Regions from separate parts of the Streptomyces sp. NPDC051018 genome, predicted to be linked through region 2. Evidence: riboswitches for the same ligand, from Rfam matches in the RefSeq annotation. Region 2 holds a riboswitch; the other holds the start of a gene.
The links. Region 2 has a riboswitch for thiamine pyrophosphate ahead of thiO (glycine oxidase ThiO). Riboswitches for the same ligand answer to the same signal wherever they lie in the genome.
Positions count from the first base shown of each region.

Region 1: linked by a shared signal. The riboswitch ahead of thiC (phosphomethylpyrimidine synthase ThiC) and the one ahead of thiO (glycine oxidase ThiO) in region 2 are both predicted to bind thiamine pyrophosphate.

Region 1 is NZ_JBITFN010000006.1:138,623-144,459, forward strand. Features, by position in the region: partial or broken gene ACIBCM_RS12915 (TerD family protein) at 1-307, opposite strand, end outside; gene thiC (phosphomethylpyrimidine synthase ThiC) at 394-2,220, opposite strand; TPP riboswitch at 2,213-2,371, opposite strand; gene ACIBCM_RS12925 (YibE/F family protein) at 2,443-3,885, shown strand; gene ACIBCM_RS12930 (SsgA family sporulation/cell division regulator) at 4,180-4,614, opposite strand; gene ACIBCM_RS12935 (IclR family transcriptional regulator) at 4,739-5,476, opposite strand; gene ACIBCM_RS12940 (DUF5326 family protein) at 5,778-5,837, opposite strand, start outside.
Region 2 is NZ_JBITFN010000001.1:598,320-604,156, reverse strand. Features, by position in the region: gene thiE (thiamine phosphate synthase) at 1-240, opposite strand, end outside; gene ACIBCM_RS02420 (Rv2175c family DNA-binding protein) at 343-708, opposite strand; gene ACIBCM_RS02415 (NAD(P)/FAD-dependent oxidoreductase) at 831-2,081, opposite strand; gene ACIBCM_RS02410 (hypothetical protein) at 2,301-2,639, opposite strand; TPP riboswitch at 2,748-2,860, shown strand; gene thiO (glycine oxidase ThiO) at 2,858-4,186, shown strand; gene thiS (sulfur carrier protein ThiS) at 4,183-4,398, shown strand; gene ACIBCM_RS02395 (thiazole synthase) at 4,407-5,201, shown strand.

The DNA.
Region 1 (5,837 bases), on a different contig from region 2:
CGAAGGTGCCGCGGTCCACCGAGGCGGCCAGCACGACCCGCTCGATGTCCGCCTCCAGTCCGCCCAGGTTCACCTCGATCGTGTCCGTGACGGCACCGGAGCCCTGCTGTTTGCCGAGATGGCGTACGGCACTGGAGGCGTGGTGCGGCTGGTTGTAGAAGACGAAGTCGCCGTCGCCACGCGCTCGTCCACCGCCGGTGAGCAGCAGCGCCGAAGCGTCGGCGTCCGGTGCCCCCGGCGCGGGTACCCAGGTCAGTACCGCCCGTACCGCGGAGGAAGCGACCGGAAGATTCGCGCCCTTACTCATAGATGCGGATGCCATGGACTCAATGTGGCTGAGGCGGTGGAAATCCGGACAGGGCTTCCACCGCCCGACGGGCCTCCGTACCGGGGTCAGTCCGCGAGCGGCAGATAGACCCGGTTTCCGTTCGCCGCGAATTCCCTGGACTTCTGGAGCATGCCCTCGGCGATCTCCTCATCCGTCGCGGCCGAGGCGGGCTGGTCACCACCGAACTGCTCGGTGATGCTCCTGCTGATTTTCATGGAGCAGAATTTCGGACCGCACATCGAGCAGAAGTGCGCGGTCTTGGCGGGCTCGGCCGGAAGCGTCTCGTCGTGGAACTCCCTCGCGGTGTCCGGGTCGAGAGCCAGATTGAACTGGTCCTCCCACCGGAACTCGAAACGGGCGTCCGAGAGGGCGTCGTCCCATTCCTGGGCTCCCGGGTGCCCCTTGGCGAGATCGGCCGCGTGTGCGGCGATCTTGTAGGTGATGACACCGGTCTTCACATCGTCCCGGTTCGGCAGACCGAGATGTTCCTTGGGGGTGACGTAGCAGAGCATGGCCGTGCCCCACCAGGCGATCATCGCCGCTCCGATGCCGGAGGTGATGTGGTCGTACGCGGGAGCCACATCCGTCGTGAGCGGGCCGAGCGTATAGAAGGGGGCCTCCTCGCAGATCTCCTGCTGGAGGTCGATGTTCTCCTTGATCTTGTGCATCGGGACATGACCGGGGCCCTCGATCATCGTCTGAACCTGAAAACGCCTGGCGATCCGGTTGAGTTCCCCGAGGGTCCGCAACTCCGCGAACTGCGCCTCGTCGTTGGCGTCCGCGATCGAGCCGGGCCGCAGCCCGTCCCCGAGCGAGTAGGTCACGTCGTAGGCGGCGAGGATCTCGCACAGTTCCTCGAAGTTCTCGTAGAGGAACGATTCCCTGTGGTGCGCGAGGCACCAGGCCGCCATGATCGAGCCGCCGCGCGAGACGATCCCCGTCTTGCGGCGGGCGGTGAGCGGGACATGGCGCAGCAGCACTCCGGCGTGGACGGTCATGTAGTCGACGCCCTGCTCGGCCTGTTCGATCACCGTGTCCTTGTAGATCTCCCAGCTCAGCTCCTCGGCCCTGCCGTCGACCTTCTCCAGGGCCTGGTAGAGCGGGACGGTGCCGATCGGCACGGGTGAGTTGCGCAGTACCCATTCGCGGGTGGTGTGGATATTGCGGCCGGTCGACAGGTCCATCACCGTGTCGGCTCCCCAGCGGGTCGCCCAGGTCATCTTCTCGACCTCCTCCTCGATGGAGGAGGTGACGGCGGAGTTGCCGATATTGGCGTTGACCTTCACCAGGAACCTCTTGCCGATGATCATCGGCTCGATCTCCGGGTGGTTGACATTGGCCGGGAGCACCGCGCGGCCCGCGGCGATCTCCTCCCGTACGACCTCGGGAGAAACGTTCTCCCGGATGGCCACGTACTCCATCTCCGGGGTGATCTCTCCCCGTCGGGCGTACGCGAGCTGGGTCACCGGCCCTCCGTCACGGCTCCGGCGGGGCCGGCGCGGACGGCCGGGGAAGACCGCGTCGAGGTTCCTGAGCCCGCCGCGCGGAGACGTGTGCTTGATCCCGTCGTCCTCGGGGCGCACGGGACGGCCCTCGTACTCCTCCGTGTCACCGCGCGCGGTGATCCAGTGCTCCCGCAGCGGCGGCAGGCCACGGCGTACATCGGTCTCGACGGTGGGGTCGGTGTACGGACCGGATGTGTCGTACAGCGTCACATCCGTGCCATTGGTGAGGTGCACCTGACGGACCGGCACCCGGAGGCCGGGGCGCGAACCCTCGACGTACCCCTTGTGCCAGCCCGGCTTGCGCTCGCCGGCCCCGACGGCCCGGACGGCGCTGTGGTCGGCGGCGTTCTGGTCGGCGGCAGGCGTGCGTGCGTCCTGAACGGTCATGAGACCTACTCCCTACGCCGGCATTACCCGGTAACAGGTTCGGCGGTCGACGCAGCGGTTTCCGCAGACGGCGTACTGGCGTTGGCCAGACGGGTCGTACGGCGATCAGCGCCCTCTCAGCCCGGTGCTCCGAGCTCCCGCGTGTGCAAAGGTGCCACCACGCTAGCGTCATTTCTGGCGTGCTGAACAGGGGCCCCGGCCCGTTCTTGCGATGATCGGCCGGTGACCTCTTCACCGCCCGACCATCAGCAGCCGCACGGACCACCGGGGCCCCGGCGGCCACAGGAGCCGTCGGAGCCGCCGGAACCCCCCGCGCACTCCCACGGCCACACCCACAATCATGGCCCGGCGGCCCCCGTCTCCCGGCATCTGCGCAAGGTCATCGCCGCGGTGCTGATTCCGTTCGCCACCGCGGTCGCCGTGGGTCTGGTGGTCCTGTGGCCCGGCTCCGCGCCCGGCCATGAGCGCACCGGGGTGGGCTTCGACCGTCAGACCCAGCAGGGCACGGTGACCCGGGTCGACGCCGTCGACTGCAAGGACGTGAACGCCGCGCAGGTCCCGCCCACGGGCGACACCAGTACTCCCCAGGGCCGCGAGGCGGTCAACGCGCGGAAGGGCGAGTGCGGGAAGGCAACCGTCAAGGTCACCAGCGGCAAGGACGCGGGCCGCACCTTCACCGAGATCATCCAGCCGGACGCGCCACGGCAGCTGGAGAAGGGGCAGGGGGTGGTGGTCGCCTTCGCCCCCGACGCGCCCCGCGATCTCCAGTACTCCGTGATCGATGTGAACCGCAAGGTCCCGATGGCCGTGCTCGCGGGGATCTTCGCGCTGGCGGTGGTGCTGGTGGGGCGGATGCGCGGGGTGATGGCGCTGGTCGCACTCGCCGCCTCCTTTGCCGTACTGACGCTGTTCATCCTGCCCGCGATCCTGGAAGGCTCCAATCCGCTGATCGTGGCGGTCGTCGGGTCGAGCGCCATCATGCTGATCGCGCTGTACCTCTGCCACGGGCTGACCGCGCGGACGTCGGTAGCGGTGCTCGGCACGCTGATCTCGCTGCTGCTGATCGGACTGCTCGGCTCGGTGTTCATCGACTGGGCGGACCTGTCCGGCAACACCGACGACAACACGGGTCTGATCCACGGTCTGTATCCCGGGATCGACATGAGCGGTCTGCTGCTGGCGGGCGTGATCATCGGCTCGCTCGGTGTGCTCGACGATGTGACGGTCACCCAGACGTCGGCCGTGTGGGAGCTGCGGCAGGCCGATCCCGGAATGGGGCCCCGGGCGCTGTACCGCGCCGCCATCCGGATCGGGCGGGATCACATCGCGTCCGTGGTCAATACGCTCGTCCTGGCCTACGCGGGTGCCGCGCTGCCGCTGCTCCTGCTGTTCACCATCGCCCAGAGCAGTGTGGGCACGGTCGCCAACAGCGAACTGGTGGCGGAGGAGATCGTCCGGACGCTGGTCGGGTCGATCGGTCTGGTCGCGTCCGTGCCGGTGACCACCGCGCTCGCGGCGCTGGTCGTCTCCGCCGACCGGCCGGGGGCCGACGACCCGGTGGCGAGGAGTGTGGCGCCCCCGCGCGGCGGTGCGCCGGGGCCGGGCGGGCTCGGTGGACTCGGGCTCCCGGGGCGGGGCGGCACAGGTCGCCGCCGCAGAAAATAGCCCGGGCGGCAGCGGGGAGAGAGCGTCCGAGCCGGGCGTACGGTCCGGGGCCGGGAAGCTGGCGGGGGCAAGGGTCGGCGGTCTGGACCGGGACCGCGGGCAGGGGCGGGGACGGGGGTGGGCGTACGGACCGGGGCGCGGTCCGGGGTCGTGACGGTGGCGGGCCCGGGATCCGGGCCCGGGCGGGATCCGGCGTACGGACCGGGGCTGGACCCTGCGACGGACCACGGCGGAACAGGGGATCCGGGATACGGACCGGGGCGGGACCCGTGGTGCGGAGGGTCCGCCTCCGGCTCAGCCCGCGTTCTCCTCCGCGAGGATGGTCCTCAGCGCCTTCTCCAGGGCGTCCTCGAAGTCGCCGAACGCCCGCTCCTGCCCCAGCGGCACCAGTCGGTCCGTGCGGTCGAGGAAGGCGACGACCGGCGCGGCGCTCACCTGGAACAGCGCCCGCTCCCCGCCCACCTGGAGGCGGATGCCGAGGTCGGACAGCTCCTCGGGACCCATGGGAGCGATATGCACATCGCCGTCCCCGCTCGGCCCGACGATGCCGTCGAGCAGCAGATCGCGACTGAAGGCCCAGGTCACAGGCACATCCCCGGGCAAATGGAAGGTCATCCGCACGGCGTACGGATCCTCCGTCCCGTATCGCAGCTCCACCGGGATCCGGAACGAGAGCTCCTCGGACACAAGAAAGCTCATCAGGACCTCGGCCTGGACCGACTCATGCATCGTGTACCCCGCAGTGGATGAAGCCTGCTAGAAGAAGCTTGCAGAAAACGGTCAGGAAGGATTCCCCTGAACCTCTTGGTGCAATCGTGCTCTAAGCGACCAGAGAACTACAAGGAGTGATTTTTCAGATACTGATAGAGAACGCGAGGGAGCTCAGCAACCCGCCTATGCCCTTGCGCAGTTGCTCGATCGCGGGTAGCAGCCGCTCCTCCTGATGCAGGGGAAGAGAGATCGCCATGGCCGCCGCGGTGGATCCGGCTGTGATAGGGATCGCCGCGCAGACCGTGCCGAGGGCATATTCCTGCCGTTCCACGACCGGCTGCATACGTTCGACGGCCGCGAGCCGCTCCAGCAGCGCGCGCCGGTCGCGTACGGAATAGGGCGTCACCGGCCGCACGGGATGCCGGTCCAGATGGTCCCGGCGGGCGGCCTCGCCGAGCTGGCTGAGCAGACACTGGCCTACGGCATGGGCATGGCCGGTCTCGCGGAAGTCCGCCCACTCGGTGACGGCGGGGGCGTACGGGGTGTCCGAGACGGCGACGAGTTCGATCTCGCCCTCGCGGTAGACCGCGAAGTAGACGGGGACTCCGATGGCGTCCCGCCAGTGCGCCAGCGTCTCCTCCAGCCTGGTGCGACGATTCTGCATAGACCCGCCAAGGGCCAGCAGCTCCACACCGTCCCCCATGACGAAGACGCCCTTCTCACGGCGCAGATAGTTCTCATGGGTCAGTGTCCGCAGCAGGTGGTAGGCCGTGGGCAGCGGAATGCCCGCCTCCCGGGCGAGCTGCTTCGCCGGCGCCCCGTCCGGATGCGACGCCGCCGCCTCCAGCAGCCTGAGCGCCCGCTGTACCGAGCCGATCAGTGTGGGAACGGCGGCATGTGTGCCGGCGGCGTTCGTGAATGTGTCCAAAGGTCACCCCCGGGCATCGTGACGGGCGACTCGCCCGCCCGCGGGGGCCGTCCCCGTGTGCCCGCCGCGCGGCCCCTCGGAGGATTCCCACCTCGGTCCCAGGGGGGCGCTCAAGAGGTCACAAGAGGGCTCACTAGGGGTGGTGAATCCGGAAGCCTGGCAGCGGATTGCCACTGTAATGGTCGCCCTACCCCCTGGACCTGGGGTTTGGGGGGTGTTCCCCCGGCTGGGTTAACACCCGTACCGACAGTGGTTACCAGTCACCGCGCGAGTTCGAAGAGGTCATGAACTTCCGTACGACGAAGACCAGTCC
Region 2 (5,837 bases):
GGCGACGTCCGCCCGGTCGTTCACCGCGAGCAGTTTGCCGTGCCGACGGCAGGCGTCGGCGACGATCCGCAGATGGTCCAGCTCCTCGGCCGCCTCCATGCCCTTGTCGCGCAGTTGCACGATGTCGACGCCGGAGCCGAGGACCGCGTCCAGGAACTCCGCGAGATCGCCCCGCTCTCCGCGCGCGTCGGTGCAGAGGTAGAGACGGGCGTCGGACAGCTGCTCACGAACCGTGGACATGACGGATTCCCCCCGGTGGGTCGGCGGTGTGCTGGCGGATCCGCGGGGGCGCGGCGCGCCCGCACACCGCTGGTGTGTCTTCTGTTGGTCGCGGCCCCGGCGTCAGACGGCGAGCGCCTGGGCCCGGCGCTTCACCTCCGTGCCGCGATTCTCGCTGAGCGCCTGTGCGGGGGTGCCGGGCAGGGTCGGGTCCGGGGTGAACAGCCACTCCAGCATCTCTGCGTCGGTGAAGCCGTCGTCCTTCAGGAGCGTCAGGGTGCCGGAGAGGCCCTTGACGACCTTCTCGCCGCCGATGAAGGCGGCGGGAACCATGAGCACGCGGTTCTCACCACGGCGCACCGCGATCAGCTGCCCCTCCTTGACCAGCTGCCGGACGCGCGTCACCTGGACATCGAGCTTTTCGGCGATGTCGGGCAGCGTGAGCCATGCGGGGACGAGAGCATCGATCTTTGCGTCAATCTCGGTCACGGGACAAGCCTGCCATCTGGGACTGACAGTGGGTAGCGGGAGCCCCCGGCCGGCTGCGGCCAACCGGACCGGGATCCGGGCACCGACGCTGGTCAGAGCCGGTTTCCCGGGTCCCGGACGGCTCAGAGGGACGCGGCCTTCAGAGGGACCGAGGGGTCGGCGGCGCGCTGTGGGTCCAGCCGGCCGCCCGACTGGATCACCTTGCGGCCCTGGGCCAGATCCCTGGGCCGGCCGACGGCGAGCAGCGCGACCAGGGCCCCTTCGCGCAGCCACAGCACCGTCCACGCCGGGTCGGCGGGATCGCCGCGCCAGACGGTCGTATCGGCGTCGGTGTGATCACCCGCGTACTGCACGAACCGTCCGAACTGCTCCGACCAGAAGTACGGCACCGGGTCGTAGACCGCCGGCGGCTCCCCCGGTGCGCCGATGGAGGTCCCGGCCGCCGGGCGGGCGCCGGTTCCGGTCCCGCTTCCCGTCCCGGAGACCTCGCCCGCGACCCGGGCGACGACATTGGCGGCCACGGTGCGCGGCCCCTGGAGGGCGTTGTCCCAGTGGTGGACGAGCAGCCGCCGTCCGTAGCGGGCTGAGGGGAAGGAGGCGCAGTCCCCCACGGCGTACACATCGGGCCGCGAGGTGCGCAGATACCGGTCCGCGGTGATCGAGCCGTCCGGGCCGGTCTCGATCCCGGAGCCCGCGAGCCAGGCGGTGGCGGGGCGGGCGCCGATGCCGACGACCACGGCACCCGCGGGGATCCGTCTGCCGTCCGCCAGAACGACCGTCCCGGGCTCGACACCGGCCACGCGTGCGTGGGTGATCAGTTCGGTCCCGGACTCCGTGTACCACCCGGCCATGGGGGCGGTGACCTCGGCGGGCAGGGCGCCCGCCAGCGGCCGGTCCGCGGCCTCGACGACCGTGACCGAGCACCCCGCCTCGCGGGCGGCCGTCGCGAACTCCGCCCCGATCCAGCCCGCGCCGACCACCACGATGTCGTGCCGTGTGCCGAGGAGCGGCCGCAGCCGCTCGGCGTCGTCGAGGGTGCGCAGCAGATGGACTCCGGGAACGGCCTCGGTGCCGGGCAGACTGATCGGTTCCGCTCCGGACGCGATGACGAGGACGTCGTACGGGACGGGCCCGGCCTCGGTGTCCAGCTCATACGCGCCCGGGCGCACCGCGGTCACCTCACAGCCGAGGCGCAGCTCGATGGCCAGCTCCTCGAAGTCGACCTCGAAGGCCGAGCCCTCCGCCGTGCCGAGGAGGATCGCCTTGGAGAGCGGGGGCCTGTCGTACGGCTGATGGGGTTCGGCGCCGATCACGGTGACGGAGCCGGTGAATCCGAGTTCACGCAGGGCGACCGCGGTCTGCACACCGGCCATGCCCGCTCCGACGACGACCACACGGGGCGTCTGCTGCTGTTTCTGCTGCTCGCTCACCCGTCAACCTTACGCATCTGACAGACCGTCAGAAAAGGTGGGCGCCTCGCGGACGCGCACCACGGCACGGCGAAGCCCCGCGGGGAGCCACCGCAAGGGTCACCGGCGCTCCCGGTGACGGCCGGGACGCACGGGACGAGCCACCCCGGCGAGCCGGCCGCGCTACCGCCGTTCCTCCACGACACTCGTCCCCCGCCCCGGCTGTGACTCCCACTCCCAGCTCTCCTCAAGGCGCACCCGCCCGTCGGGCAGTTCCACGACCGTCGAGACGCAGTGCCCCGACGAGGTGGTGCCGTCCGTCTTCAGCTGCACATAGCGGAAATCGAGCCGGTCGCCGTCACGGGTGCCCACCAGATGGCCCCGGACCACGTCCCCGCCGTCGTACTCGGCCCAGATCCGCCCCTCCTCCTCGTGGTACGCGAACCGGGTGCGGGTACCCACCTGGCCCGGCGCCTGATCCGCCACCGGGAAGAGCACACGTCCGTCGAGCGACCCTGCCATGGCGACTGCTCCCTCGCGTTGCGCCCTCCCGGGCGGCGGCGCGACGAGGACCGGCCGCCCGGCACCACGTCTACTGCGAGTTGAGGGCTGGGGTTAGGGTGGCCACCGTAAAGCACTCGCGGGAGTCCGGACGCACCGGGCTGAGAGGGAGGCTGGACGGCCTCCGACCGTACGAACCTGATCCGGGTCATGCCGGCGAAGGGAGGGGCTCGCCGCCCATGTCGCACATCCTCGGTCCGCACGAGCCGCGCGGGACGTCGCCGTCCGCCGCCGCGGGGCGGCGCGTCCCCGCTCCGGCGCCACCGCCGGGCGGCGCGCCCCCCGCACGGTCCTCGGGCACCGCCCCCACGGCACCGGCCCCGCACGGGTCCTCGCCGGGACCCGGCCGGGAGTCCCGGGTCCCGGACGTCCTGGTCGTCGGCGGTGGAATCATCGGGCTGGCCACCGCGTGGCGGACCGCGCAGCGCGGGCTGAAGGTCACCGTCGTCGACCCCGAACCCGGGGGCGGAGCCGCACATGTGGCCGCCGGGATGCTCGCGGCGGTCACCGAACTCCACTACGGCGAGCAGAGGCTGCTGGCCCTCAATATGGAGTCCGCGCGCCGCTACCCCGCCTTCGCCGAAGAGCTTGAGGAGGAGAGCGGCCGGGACATCGGCTATCGCGCCTGCGGCACCCTGGCCGTCGCGCTCGACGCCGACGACCGGGCCCACCTCCGCGAGCTCCACGCGCTGCAGCGCCGCTCCGGCCTGGAGTCGGAGTGGCTGACCGGCCGGGAGTGCCGCCGGCTCGAACCCCTGCTCGCACCGGGTGTGCGCGGCGGTCTGCGGGTCGACGGCGACCATCAGGTCGACCCGCGGCGGCTCGCGTCCGCACTGGTCACGGCCTGTGAGCGGGCCGGGGTGACACTGTGGCGGGGCTGGGCCGACCGGCTCCTCGTCGCACGCGACCGGGCCACCGGAGTCGCCCTCACCGACGGCCGGGAGCTGTCCGCCGGCCAGGTCGTGCTCGCGGGCGGCAGCCTCAGCGGACGGCTCGCCGGGGTCCCGGACGACGTCCTCCCGCCCGTGCGTCCCGTGAAGGGGCAGGTGCTGCGGCTCACGGTGCCCCCCGCGCACGCCCCCTTCCTCTCCCGGACCGTACGGGCCGTGGTGCGCGGCAGCGCCGTCTATCTGGTGCCGCGCGAGAACGGCGAACTCGTCGTCGGCGCCACCAGCGAGGAACTGGGCTGGGACACCACCGTCACCGCCGGCGGGGTCTATGAACTGCTGCGCGACGCCCATGAACTGGTGCCGGGCATCACCGAACTGCCGCTGACCGAGACCCGCGCGGGGCTGCGTCCCGGCTCCCCGGACAACGCGCCCCTGCTCGGCCCGACCTCTCTGCCCGGCCTGCTGCTGGCCACCGGCCACTACCGCAACGGCGTACTCCTCACGCCCGTGACCGGCGATGTGATGGCCACGGCGCTCACCTGTGGCGCGCTCCCCGAGGAAGCCCATCCCTTCACCCCCCATCGCTTCACTCCCGTCTCTCAGGAGCAGCCCGTATGAACAGCGTTCCCCTGGTTGTCTCCGTCAACGGCGAGCGGCGTGAACTCGCCACCGGAACCACGCTGGACACCCTCGTCGCCGGTCTCACCACCGCGCCGTCCGGTGTCGCCGCCGCCGTCAACGAGGCCGTCGTACCGCGCAGCCAGTGGCCGGGCACCCTGCTCGGCGACGGTGACCGCGTGGAAGTCCTCACCGCGGTCCAGGGAGGCTGAGCACCGCCATGGCAGACGACCGGCTCACCATCGGCGACACCGCCTTCACCTCCCGGCTGATCATGGGCACGGGCGGCGCGCCCAGCCTCGATGTCCTGGAGCGCGCGCTCGCCGCGAGCGGCACCGAGCTCACCACGGTCGCCATGCGCCGCCTCGACCCGACGGTCCGGGGCTCCGTGCTCTCCGTACTGACGAAGCTCGGCATCCGCGTCCTGCCCAACACCGCGGGCTGTTTCACGGCGGGGGAGGCCGTCCTCACGGCCCGGCTCGCCCGTGAGGCCCTCGGCACCGACTGGATCAAGCTGGAGGTCGTGGCCGACGAGCGGACGCTGCTGCCCGATCCCGTCGAGCTGCTGGACGCGGCGGAGATCCTGGTCGACGAAGGTTTCACCGTGCTGCCGTACACCAACGACGACCCGGTGCTCGCGCGGAAGCTGGAGGACGTGGGCTGTGCGGCGATCATGCCGCTGGGTTCGCCGATCGGCTCGGGGCTCGGTATCCGCAATCCGCACAACTTCCAGCTGATCGTCGAGCACGCGCGCGTGCCGGTCGTCCTGGACGCGGGCGCGGGCACGGCGTCCGACGCGGCCCAGGCGATGGAGCTGGGCTGCGCGGCGGTGATGCTGGCCTCCGCGGTGACACGGGCCCAGGAGCCGGTCCTGATGGCGGAGGCGATGCGGCACGCGGTGGAGGCGGGGCGGCTGGCGCGGCGGGCGGGGCGGATTCCGCGGCGGCACTTCGCCGAGGCGTCGTCGCCTGCGTCGGGCTTGGCGGTGCTGGATCCGGAGCGCCCGGCGTTCTGAGCCCCGCCCTCGCACTGTCCGGGGACTCCCCGTGCCCTCGGGGCTCCCCGGTACCCCTCGGTCCTCCGGCTCCGGGGCCCGGGCCGCGTGCGGCCTTGCCGGGGCTCCGCCCCGGAACCCCGCTCCTCAAACGCCGGAGAAGCTGAGATCACGGCCCTGCCCCGCCACGGTACGACGGGAACAGCCCGCCCCCCCGGGGGACGGGGTGTCGGGCGCACGGGAAGGCCCGGTCCACGGCGGCGCCCCTGCGGCAGCAGGGCTGAGGCCGACACGCACCCGGCTCCGGGTCGGCCGGGGGCCGAAGAGCCGGGGCTGCCCAGGCCTACGCCTCCTCCGGCCGGACCCCCGCGCGACCCCTGCCGGGGCTCCGCCACGGGCCCCGCTCCTCAAACGCCGGAGAGGCTGAAAAACCGCAGTACGACCGGAACAGAGCCCGCCCCCGGCCAACAGGGACGCCGGAGACGCGGAAACCACGACCCCGCCCCGGCACGGTACGGCTGGCATGGCGGCACAGCCCCCGGCAACCGGATGCCAGAGGCCGGGACGACTCGGCCCCGGGCAGCCGGTGCGAGCTGCCCGGGACGACCCGGCGTCGTACGGCCCGGAGGCCGGACGGCCACCCCGCGACAGCCGACC